DNA from 2 places in the Vescimonas fastidiosa genome. Region 1 is predicted to be linked to the other one. Evidence: predicted binding sites of a transcription regulator. Region 1 holds the regulator's gene; the other holds the start of a gene.

The links. Region 1 encodes LexA, which represses DNA repair genes until DNA is damaged. Its sites were predicted from a motif close to CNAACANNTGTTNG; they were not measured.
Region 2: a site for LexA is predicted at 4,426-4,439, ahead of KI236_RS02780 (putative DNA modification/repair radical SAM protein). Genes of this name have one in related genera too.

Annotation. Positions count from the first base shown of each region.
Region 1 is NZ_AP023416.1:743,306-749,483, forward strand. It holds RNA gene ffs (signal recognition particle sRNA small type) at 707-806, shown strand; gene dnaX (DNA polymerase III subunit gamma/tau) at 971-2,752, shown strand; gene KI236_RS10920 (YbaB/EbfC family nucleoid-associated protein) at 2,781-3,146, shown strand; gene lexA (transcriptional repressor LexA) at 3,221-3,862, opposite strand; gene secG (preprotein translocase subunit SecG) at 4,055-4,297, shown strand; gene KI236_RS10935 (PhlB family protein) at 4,892-5,725, opposite strand; gene mnmA (tRNA 2-thiouridine(34) synthase MnmA) at 5,991-6,178, opposite strand, start outside.
Region 2 is NZ_AP023415.1:571,798-577,975, reverse strand. It holds gene KI236_RS02800 (YraN family protein) at 1-355, opposite strand, end outside; gene KI236_RS02795 (ribonuclease HII) at 352-987, opposite strand; gene ylqF (ribosome biogenesis GTPase YlqF) at 988-1,854, opposite strand; gene KI236_RS02785 (ATP-dependent helicase) at 1,868-4,321, opposite strand; gene KI236_RS02780 (putative DNA modification/repair radical SAM protein) at 4,601-5,869, shown strand; gene KI236_RS02775 (TIGR03915 family putative DNA repair protein) at 5,874-6,178, shown strand, end outside.

The DNA.
Region 1 (6,178 bases):
GACAGAAAGTACCCAAAGAACGCCGCCAAAACCAATGGTTTTGGAATCCTTGCGCGGGCGTGGTGCGGAATGTATCGGGGCCTTTCATCTCCGCGAATAAAACAGTACAAATCCGTTTCGTGCTTTCGCATTGCCTCAGGCTCTATCCACCGCGACGCGCTCCGCGCTTGTGCTGCCCGTCCTAACAGGGTGGCCCTCTGCGTCTACCGCGCGGCGCGATGCTCACATCGCGCCCTACGAAGTTCTATCGGTAAACGCTCCGTAGGGGACGATGCCTACATCGTCCCGCTTACCGCACCTCTTATAACCCGTCCGTAGGGCGGCGTGCCCTCACGCCGCCGTGATGGTGCGGTGGTTATCGGGCGGCGGGCTGAGGGCAGCCCGCCCTACGCACTGCACTCCTTGTAATGTGTCATTGCGAGACCAGTTCGCAAACTGGTGTGGCAATCCGTACCCCCGTCCCTCGGCCCCCTTGCCTAAAGGGGGCTGGCACGGCGAAGCTGTGACTGGGGGATTCCACTCTGCGGCGCACTTCTTGGGCCGGGGCATCCCTCTTATCCTATTTATCTTATCCCATTTTCCGAAAAAAGCAAGGCTTCCCCTGTGAATTTTTTGTGATACGCGCCACATCTGCTTTTTTCCTGTTGCCAAACGCCCCGACTTGTAGTAAAATAACCCTGTTGACAGTCCTCCGTGTGAAGCTGCGGAGCCGGTCTTGCGCAATGGATGCCCACGAATCATGTCAGGCGGGGAACCGAGCAGCATTAAGAGGGATCATTCATGTGCCGCAAGGGCGCCGGCTCTGTGGCTTCATGGGGAGGACTATCTATTTTCGCAAAAATTCCAAAGGAATTTTCACGAAAAGATTTACAGCCCGCTGCGCGCGTAATTTTTGCGCAAAGCGCAAAAATTCCACACCGGCGGGCTAAACGGTTTTTGGGAAACCGATTTTTATAAGGGAGGCAGGCCCATGTATCAGGCACTCTATCGCAAGTGGCGGCCCATCACCTTTTCTCAGGTGGTCGGCCAAGAGCATATCACCGATACCCTTCGGCGTCAGGTGGCTGAGGGCCGCACGGGCCACGCCTACCTTTTCACCGGCACCCGGGGTACCGGCAAGACCACCTGCGCCCGGATCCTGGCCAAGGCCATCAACTGCCTGCATCCTGTGGACGGCGCCCCCTGCAATCAGTGTGAGGCCTGCCGGGGCATCGACGAGGGCCGCCTGCTGGACATCACCGAGCTGGACGCCGCCAGCAACAACGGCGTGGACAGCGTCCGGGCCCTTCGGGAGGAGGCGGTGTATACCCCCTCGGTGCTGAAAAAGCGTGTGTATATCATCGATGAGGTGCATATGCTCTCCACCCCCGCCTTTAACGCTCTGCTTAAAATCCTGGAGGAGCCGCCGGAGCATCTGGTGTTCATCCTGGCTACCACGGAGCTGCATAAGGTCCCGGCCACCATCCTCTCCCGCTGCCAGCGCTATTCCTTCAAGCGTATCCTGCCCCGAGACATCGCCCGTCAGCTTCGCTACATCGCCGGGGAGGAGCAGATTGACCTGACCCCGGACGGGGCGGATATTCTGGCCCGGATGGCAGGCGGCGCCATGCGTGACGCGCTGAGCCTGCTGGACCAGTGCCGCAGCTTTGAGGGGACCTTGAGTGCTTCGGCTATTTTGAACCTTCTGGGTTTGGCAGGGGGAGTGCAGACCGCCCGGCTCATGGAACTGCTTCTGAAGCGGGACGCCCGGGAAGCCCTGCTGCTGCTGGATCAGCTCTACCGGGACGGAAAGGACATCGCCGCCCTGCTGCGGGAGCTGTCGGACCTGTGCCGGGACCTACTGATCCTGCACACGGCCCCGGAGGGCGGCGCGGCTCTGCTGACGGGACTGTATGAGGAAAAGACCCTCTCGGCTCTGGGCGCGAACGCGTCGGGCAGTCGCCTGTTCTATATGGCGGAGGTTTTGGGGCAGACCCTGGCCCGCCTCAGCGACAGCGGCTCTCTCCGCACCGAGGCGGAGCTGTGCCTGCTGAAGCTCTGCGACGAAAGCCTCTGCGGAGACCTCTCGGCCCTGAACACCCGCCTGGAGCGGCTGGAAAAGGCGGCGGCCAAGGGCTTTGCGGCCCCGGCTTCGGAAAGCACTTCGGCCCCGGCCGTGCCGCAGCCGGAAATCCGCCAACCCATTCCCTCCGCTCCGGCCCCCAAGGCCCAGCCTGTCCCGGCCAAGCCGGAGCCGAAAATTCAGCCCGCCCCGGCGGAAAAAGCCCCGGCACCGTCCGAGCCGAAAGCGGCGGCCTCCGCCCGGGAGGACGGCGAAATTTGGGCCCGCCTGCAAAACCAGTATAAGGCCGGGCTGCGGACGGATAAGCGGGTGTTTCTGAATCGGGCCAGCGGCGTCCTGTCCGGCGGCGTGCTCACCGTCACCTGCCCGGACGATATGGTCAAAAGATATTTGGACTGCCCCGAGGTAAACGGGGTGCTTCAGAGCGTCACCGAGGCCCAGTGCGGAAGCCCGGTCCGGGTGGTGTTCACCCTGGGGAGCGGAAAGTCCGCCCCGCTGCACCGGTCTGACACCGAATCGGCACCGCCAAAGCGCACCAAACCGGCACCAAACAGCACCGAATCGGCACCGTCTGTCCCGGCGGAAAAGCCCGCCGAAACGCCCCCCTGGGAGGCCCCGCCCCCTGCGTCGGACCGGATGGATGAGCTGCTGGAGGAGGCCGGACGGCTGGATAATTTCAATATAAAATAATAATTATAAAATAAGGAGAAACATAAGTATGGCAAAGGGTTACAGCGCAAGAGGCGGCTTCACCGGCGGCGCCGGAATGATGCGCCAGCAGCAGCAAATGCAGCAGAAAATCATGAAAATGCAGCAGGAAATGGAGAAGGCCCAGGCCGATGTGGAGAGCGCCTTCTTCTCCGCCACCGCCGGAGGCGGTGTGGTAAAAGCAACGGTCAGCGGCAAGCGCCAGCTCACCGAGCTGACCATTCAGCCCGAGGCCGTGGACCCGGAGGATGTGGAGATGCTCCAGGACCTGGTGATTTCCGCTGTGAACGAGGCCATGCGCCAGGCGGAGGACGCCCTGGAAAACAGCATGCAGAGCCTCACCGGCGGGCTGAATTTCCCCGGCTTCGGCCTGTAAAAAGCAAACAAAAGCATCCTGAAACCCCATGGTTTCAGGATGCTTTGCTATAAATTTTAAATTATTTTAAAGAATTAAGAATAGGTGCGCACCACGGCGGCCACCTTGCCCAAAATGGAGGCGTGGCGGCCATCAATAGGGCTGTATGCTTCGTTTTCCGGCAGGAGCCAGACCTGCCCGTTGCGGCGGGAGAGACGCTTCACCGTGGCCTCGTCCTCCAGCAGCGCCACCACGATCTCACCGTTCTGAGCGGTTTTCTGCTGGTGGACCACCACCAGATCACCGGGGAGAATGCCTGCGTTCAGCATGGACTCGCCCCGAACACGCAGGGCGAAAAACTCCCCGTCCCGACCCTGGGTGTCGAAGGGGATATAATCGTCAATGCACTCCTGCGCCAAGATGGGTGTACCGGCGGCCACATCGCCCAGCACCGGCACCCGGCCGGGAGCATAGCCCGCCTCCTGCACCGGCGTGACCTGCTGCGTGGCGGGGGCAGCATCCGGCCGCTCCACCAAGGTCAGGGCCCGGCCCTTGCGCCCGTCCTTGCTCAGGTAGCCCAGCTCCTCCAGATGCTTAATATGAAAATGCACGGTGGAGGGGGACTTCAGCCCCACGGCCTCGCCGATTTCCCGGACGGAGGGCGGATAGCCCTGGTCGCGGATAAAGGACGCGATATAGTCGTAGATTCTCTGCTGCATGGCGGTCAATTTCTGCATACGATCCCCTCCTGCCTTATGTTATTAAATAGTATAGCACACATTTCCGGAGATTGCAACAACTGTTCGATTATTTTTTTGAATTCTTTTTTGGTTTTATACTTGCATTTGGGGAAAGAATATGCTATGATGATGATTACTTAATGGATATTATGCCATATGGCATCCAAAAATACGGAGGGAAGAAAGATTATGTTGATCGCTGTTACCATTGTGCAGCTGCTGGCTGCTCTTGTTTTGATTCTGATTGTGCTGTTCCAGTCCGGTAAGAGCCAGGGCCTGTCCGGCGCCATTGGCGGCATTGCCGACTCCTATATGTCCAAGGGCAAGGCTCGCACCGTAGACGCCAAGCTGGCGAAGGCTACCAAGTGGGTAGGCGCTGTGTTTGTTATTTTGACCCTGGTGCTGGACTGCATGGTTGCCGCCGGTTTGTAATCGACCGGGAGCATGAAGTGAATAATTGTGTTGTGTAGAAATACCGCCCGAAGCCATGGCTTCGGGCGGTATTTTTGCGTGTGGGGGGAGGGTGCGGAAAAGAATCCCCCAGGCACGGCTTCGCCGTGCCAGCCCCCTTTAGGCAAGGGGGCCAAGGGGACGGGGGATGCGGATTGCCACGGCCAGTTTGCGAACTGGCCTCGCAATGACACGGGTTTTGCAAGGACTACGGTGGGTTCCCTTATAGTGCGTAGGGGAGGGGCTCTGCCCCTCCCGCGGGCGGGGAAATCGGCGAAGCGCTGCCGGTGGCAGAGGAAGCGAGCCGGTTTCGAGGAAGTGCCCCGATTGGCGGCCACAACGGTGGCCGGGAATCGGTTGGCACGACGGTGGGCAAGAGAACCCCGCCCCTACGAGGGGGTTACAAGAGGTGCAGCGGGCGGGTCGTCCGGGAGGCCGACCTCTACGGGTGGTTACAAGGGGTACAACGGGCGGGCCGATGTGGGCATCGGCCCCTACGGATGTGCTACAAGGAGTGCGGTGGGCGGGGCGTCCGGGAGGCCGACCCCTACGGACGGTTACAAGAGGTGCGGGGGTTTATGCCGGGTAGGCGGTGGTGGAGATGTTGTAGTCGGACATATCGGCACCCTCGTGGGGGAGGAGGCTGCGGATGGCGATATTGCCGGCGGTGCAGTCGGAAATGGTGAGGGTCTGCCAGCGGGTGTCCGGGGAGTAGGTGCTGAAATAGATATAGCCGTCGCCTATTTCATCAGGGGGGCAGGCGAAGCCCCCTGTATCGGACCAGAGTAGGAGTGAGCCGCTTTCCAGCAGGGCTTTGGCGAGGTCAGTATCGCTGGCCCAATAGAGGACATATACCTGTCCGTTATCGCCGGAGACATAGCCTAAAATTTGGATGGCCAGGTCGTCGCTGATGTCGATGATGTCGCCGCAGTCGGCCTCGATGTCCCGGTAATGGACAGCCGGTGTGGTGGACTCCGAATCCCAGTCACTATCATCCCAGTCGATGTCGGACCAGTCGTTGGCCTCCCGGAATTCATGATCCCAGATGGCTTTGTGCAGCAGACCCCCCTTAGCCAGGGCGAAAATGAGCAGGAAAACAATGACGATGATAACAAAGGCAAGGGTGTTATTTCGGGGCTTGCCCTTGGAATAGCGGACCTGGGATGGCTTTGGGGCGGCGCCCTCCGCCTGTGGGGCGGAGGGCTTTTTCCGGGGCTTGCGGGTCTGCTCCTCGAAGCAGACCTTCTTTTCGTAGCACACCTTTTCCGAGGGTGTGCCGTGGTGGACGGAGCCGTCGGCTGCCACCCACTCCTGGCGGGGCGGGCGGTTATAGGCACCGCAGCGGGGGCAGCAGCCCTCCCGGTGATAGTCGTAGTGTTTGCCGCAGGCGGCGCAGCGGATGGTCGGCATATTTCAGTCCTCCTCTCTTTTTTCTTTATCATACAGGACGCGGGGTGGGTTTACCACCTATTTGAAGTTGCACAGGGCGGTTTTCGGGGGCAACTTTAAGTTTACGGGGATAGTATAGCATGGGGAGGCCCGGGGGGCAAGATGGGGGAGGGAAAAAAGACAGATTGCCACACCGGTGAATGGGTCACCGGTGTGGCAAGGGCAGGGTGGTATTACAGGGGCCGGTGGGGCGGCAAGCTCTGTGAGGCTTTTTGACACGCGGCTTTCATTCAATGGTGCCGCCGCCCAAGGTGACCTCGTCCTGATAGAGGACTACGGCCTGACCGGCGGTGATGGCGCGCTGAGGAGTGTCGAAGGTCACCCGGATGCGGCCGTCGGGAAGGGGGGTCACGGTGGCCGCTGCCTCGGTCTGGCTATAACGGGTTTTGGCCGTGACCCGGAGGGGGGCGGCAG
Region 2 (6,178 bases), on a different replicon from region 1:
CCACCTCAAATGCGTTTTTCATATAGGTTATGCGTGCCACGCCGCCGTCAGCACCCCGATAGACCTCCGCCACATCAAAGCGGACCGGGCAGTCCAGATTTTTCTCGCTGAGGTAAAACAGCGCCGTTTTCCGAATGCGCTCCCGCTTGGCGGCAGTAACATAGTCCCGGGGCAGACCTACGGACAGATTGCTCCGGGTTTTCACCTCTACGAAGCAGAGGGTATTTCCGTCCATGGCAATGAGATCGATCTCTCCAAAGCGGCAGCGGTAGCTATGCGCCACCAGGCGAAATTTTTTCTGCCGCAGGTAATTTGCCACCTGCGCCTCGCCCCAGGTCCCTACGCTGCGGCTCATGCGCGCTTTTCCTCCCACTTCTTCAGGAAACTGCGCCTATGCTCCGGGCAGGGGCCGTAAGCGTCCAGCATTTGGTAGTGCAGCTTAGTGCCATAGCCCTTATGCATGGCAAACCGATACTCCGGGTAGCGTGCATTCAGCTCCCGAGACACAAAGCGGTCCCGACTCACCTTGGCCAAAATAGAGGCTGCGGCGATGCTGGCACTCTTACCGTCGCCCCCTACCACCAGCTTATGAGGCGTGGTGATAGCCGCACTACGACCCTTATCACGGTTGCCATCAACCAGGGCTACCTCGGGCCGAATGTCCAGGGCATCAATGGCCTGCTGCATCGCCTTCATTCGGGCGCTTAAAATGTCCGTGGCGTCGATTTCCGACGCCTCCACCCGCGCAACTGCCCAGCAGACAGCCTTTTGGGTGATGACCTGGTACAAGGCCTCCCGCTTTTTTTCCGTGAGCTTTTTACTGTCGTTAAGACCCTCGATTCGGCAGCAGAGGGGCAAAATCACCGCGGCAGCATACACCGGCCCCGCCAAAGGTCCGGCGCCTGCCTCATCACAGCCGCAAATAATCCCCATCCCCTGCTCCGTTAGCTCTCGCTCGATCTGCCACAGATCTGTATTTTCGGTCATTTATTTCACATCCTCCACTGTTTCCAGTGTAAAGCGCCCTAACTTGCCACCCCGGAATTCATCCAGCAGAACTCGGCTCATACGCTCGGTGTCAACCTCGGCGCCCCGCATGAGAAAGCCCCGTTTACGCCCGGCTCGGGTCAGCAAATCGTAGCCCATTTCGTCCTCCTGAGGCTCCACCTTGTATCGCTCCCGAATAACCGCAGCGTAGTGCTTTCCCAGGTACTCCATGAGATAGCTACCCAGCTCCTCAATGTCCATCACATCGTCCTTGATGGCGCCGGTGTAAGCCAAATGCATCCCTACATTCACATCCTCGAATTTCGGCCAAAGCATACCGGGCGTGTCCAGCAGCTCCAGGGTGCTGTCCACCGGCACCCACTGCTTGCTGCGGGTGACGCCGGGGCGGTCCTCGGCCTTGGCGGTCTTGCGCTTGGCTACCTTATTAATAAAGGTAGATTTTCCTACATTGGGGATGCCCAGCACCATCACCCGCACCACACGGCCCACCTGACCTTTATCGGCATAGGACTGAAGCTTGTCCTTCAGTAACTCGCGCACGGCGGCGGCAAACTGAGCTGTTCCCACACCGTTTTTGGCATTGGACTCCAGGACAGCGTAGCCTTTTCCCCGGAAATACGCCGCCCAGCGGGCTGTCTCCTTGGGGTCAGCCTGATCCACTCGATTCAGCACTACCAGTCTGGGCTTTCCAGCCGTCATTTCATCCACATCAGGATTGCGGCTGGAAATGGGGATCCGTGCATCCAGAATCTCGCACACGGCATCCATGTGGCCCATTTCCGCCACAATCATCCGCTTTGTTTTCGTCATGTGTCCCGGATACCAGGACAGTCCTTCTATCTGCATGGCTACCTCCCTCTTACAGCTTGGTCAAATGAACTCCGGCGGCTTTCAGCATCAGCTTCTTGGTGCCCACCTTGTCGAAGGCCACCTCAATAAGCGCGTCACCACCCATGGGCCGAACGCTGAGCACCATTCCCTGACCAAAGGCGCTATGGCGTACCTGATCTCCGGCTTTTAATTGCATAAGCTGAGTAGACCCCGCCGACGGTGCCCGCCGGTTCGTGGTAGAATGCTGTAAAGTCTCATGCCTTGTCTGCTGCCTAATTTCCTGTGTTTTATAGGTTCCGCGGGGTGTACTTCCCCAGCCACCGGACCAGCTGTCATTCCACCCCTCGTCCCACTGAAGTGCCTTTCGGGGCTCCGGCTTTCCAATCCAGCGCATATTCTCTGCCGGAATCTCCTCCAGGAATCGTGACGGCATTTTCGGCTCCGTCTGACCGAAGAGCATCCGCTGGCGAACATTGGTCATGGTCAGGGTCTTGCGGGCCCGGGTCATGGCCACATAGCACAGCCGCCGCTCCTCCTCCATCTCCTCCTGCTCGCCCATAGCTCGGTTTCCGGGGAACACACCCTCGTCCATGCCGGTGACATATACATGGTCAAATTCCAGCCCCTTGGCACTGTGCATGGTCATCAGGGTCACACAGTTATCACTGTCGGACTGGCCGTCCAGATCGGTATACAGAGCCACATCGTTGAGAAATCCTGCCAGGGACGGGTCATCCGGGTCATTTTCTAAAAAGGCGCTGATGCTGGAGGCCAGCTCCTGCACATTTTCCAGTCGGCCACGGCTCTCCATGTCATTCTTATCCCGGAGCATCTGCATATAGCCGCTCCTTTGACAAACCTGGCTGTAGAATTCTACCAGCTCCAGTTCATCGCACAGGCTGCGCAGCTCCGAGATCATCTGACCGAACTCTTCCATTCGCCCGGCGGCAGACTTCAGCTCCGGGTAGCTTCGGGCAGAGCAAACGACTTCAAACAGAGACTTCCCCTCTGCCGCCGCAATGGCCTGCGCCTTTTCCACCGATGTCCCGCCGATCTTCCGAGAGGGCACATTGATGATCCGCCGCAGACGCAGATCATCCGCCGGATTGCACACCACGCATAGGTACGCCAGCATATCCTTCACTTCCGCTCGGTCGAAGAACTTTACGCCTCCTACGATTTTATAAGGTACGCCGTTGCGCTTGAAGGCATATTCCAGAGCGTTGGACTGGGCGTTCATGCGGTAAAGAATGGCATTATCCCTCCAGTTGGCGCCCCGATTATAACCGTTCATAATGTCGCCCACCACGAAGTTTGCCTCATCGCTCTCATTGAAGCAGGTCTTGATGGTCACCGGATCCCCGGCGCCGTTTTGGGTCCACAGGGTCTTGCCCTTGCGTCCCTCATTGTTGCGAATCACCGCATTGGCTGCGTCCAAAATATTCTGGGTGGAGCGATAATTCTGCTCCAGTCGGATGGTCCGGGCGTTCTTATAGCGCTGCTCGAAGCTGAGAATGTTGGTGATGTCTGCTCCCCGGAAGCGATAGATGCTCTGGTCATCATCACCCACCACGCAGATATTCCCGTGACCGCCCGTCAGCAGGCCCGCCAGGAGAAACTGCAGGTGGTTGGTATCCTGATACTCGTCAATGAGTATGTAGCGGAACTTATTCTGATAGTATGCACGCACCTCCCGGTCGCTTTGCAGCAGCGTAACCGTGTGCAGAATGATGTCGTCAAAGTCCAGGGCATTGGCCTCCCGGAGTTTCTGATTGTAAAGTTTATATACTTTACCAACCCTGATTTTCCGCCAATCTCCTCGCTGCTCCCACAGTTGGCAGAACTCCTCCGGAGACTGCATATCTCCCTTGGCGTTGGAGATCACTGACAGCAGCTCCCGTGTGGGAAATTGCTTTTCCTCCAGGCCTAAATCCTTGAGAATGTCCTTGATAACCCGCTTGGAGTCATCGGTATCATAGATGGTAAAGTTGCGGTCGTAACCCAATTTGTCAATATCCCGGCGCAGAATGCGCACGCAGGCAGCATGGAAGGTGGCCGCCCACACATCCAGCGCCTCTTCTCCCAGCATCCGCTCCAAGCGCTCCTTCAGTTCACCGGCAGCCTTATTGGTGAAGGTGATAGCCAGCACCTCCCAGGGCCGGGCCGGCTGCACGGCACACAGGTACTGCATCAGAGGCCGCATCTCCTCCTGGGGATCCTGGATATATTGCTCCAGAAATGCCACCTCGTCCTCGGAAATGGGGATGGTGATTTCTTCCGTGTCGCTGCCCCGGCCATAGCGCAGGAGGTTTGCCACCCGGTTAATAAGCACCGTGGTCTTGCCGGAGCCCGCCCCTGCCAGCAGCAGCAGCGGCCCCTCTGTGGTCAGCACGCCCTCCCGCTGCATAGGATTGAGTCGTTTGTAATCCAGCGCAATTGCCTCGCGCCGAGCGGTTATAAATCGTTTTTCTAATTCGTTCATGCTATCCTCGCTCTCTGTTTTTCACTCCTATTCTATAACAAATGCATCCGTTGGTCAACCGGAGAAATGCAAAATTAGAAAATTTGTTCGATTTTCTATTGACAAGAACGATTGTTCGATTTATAATGCGAGTAGAACAAAAGTTTTACTTGGAGGAAGCAACTATGACTACTTTCGGATGGATCATCACTCTCATTGGTATCGCTACCCTTTCCGGGCAGTTCATGCGTTTGGTAGAGCGGGTCGACCAGCCTCGACGCAGACGCAAAGCCGCTTGATATGGACCTGCTGGATAAGCTGGCTGTTCTCACGGATGCGGCCAAGTATGATGCCGCCTGCACTTCCAGCGGTGTCCGGCGTGAATCCAGACCCGGGAAGATCGGAAACACTTCCTCTTCCATTGCCGGCTGCTGCCATAGCTTTTCCGCCGACGGCCGATGTATCTCGCTGCTAAAGGTACTCATGACCAACTGCTGTGTGTACGACTGCAAGTATTGCGTCAACCGCCGCAGCAACGATACCCGCCGCACCGCCTTTACGCCCAAGGAGCTGGCCGAGCTAACGATTCAGTTCTACCGGCGCAATTATATTGAGGGGCTTTTCCTCTCCAGCGGTGTCCTGCGCAATCCGGACTACACCACCCAGCGTATGATCGAAGCTCTGCGTCTTTTGCGGCAGGACTATGGCTTCAACGGATATATCCACGCCAAAGCCATTCCCGGTACGGACCCGGCCCTGGTGCAGCAGCTGGGCTACCTGGCCGACCGTCTCAGCGTAAATATTGAGCTGCCCTCTCAGGAGGGTTTGGCTGCACTGGCACCGGATAAGACCAAGTCCGCTATTCTCTCCCCCATGCGGCTGATCCGCGACAGAGGTCGAGAAAATAAAGAAGAGCTGGTGAAGTATCGCCACGCCCCCGCCTTTGCTCCTGCCGGGCAGAGTACCCAGCTAATTGTGGGGGCAACCCAAGACAGCGATCGACATATACTCTACTTGACCCAATCCCTATACCAGCGCTATCGACTCAAGCGTGTATTCTATTCTGCCTATGTGCCTGTGGTGGAGAACTCTTTGCTCCCCGCCCTGCACACCAAGCCTCCTCTGCTACGGGAGCACCGACTGTATCAGGCGGATTGGCTTATGCGCTTTTATGGCTTCCGGGCCGAAGAACTGCTGGATGAAGCACATCCGAATTTCGACCCTACCCTGGACCCTAAATGCTATTGGGCCATTACTCACCCGGACCAGTTTCCGGTGGAGATCATGTCCGCGGATCTGGACCGCCTCCTGCGTGTTCCCGGCATCGGTCCTACCGGAGCTCGGCGTATCCTATCAGCTCGGCGTACGGGATGTCTTCACTCTGAGGACCTGCAAAAAATGGGCGTTGTGCTCAAGCGGGCGCAGTTTTTTATCCTATGCGGCGGGCAGATGCGCCCGGGTCTGCACTTCACTGCCGAAACGCTAACTCGACAATTACAGGCCGTAGAACAAAATGCTCTGCCTGTCTCTGCCGCCCCTCAGCTATCCCTTTTTGACGCAACGGAGTAACAGAATGTCTTGGAACGATATGATTTATGAATACGACGGCACCTACGAGGGCTTTCTCTGCTGTATATTCGAGAGTTATGTAAACAAAGAATTCCCCATTGCCTTTGTAAGCAACGAGGAATTCCCTGTTCTCTCCCTCTATTCTATTCGCGCCGTGGAGACGAACTTGAACCACAGCGACCGTATTCAGCGCAGCCTATCGTCCCTTTCCGTTAAGGCTGCGCATCTGCTCTACAGAGCTTTTTATACCTGCATGGATAATAAAGAAGCATACCTGTACGCTTTTGTGAAAAAGCTCTACGCCGACGG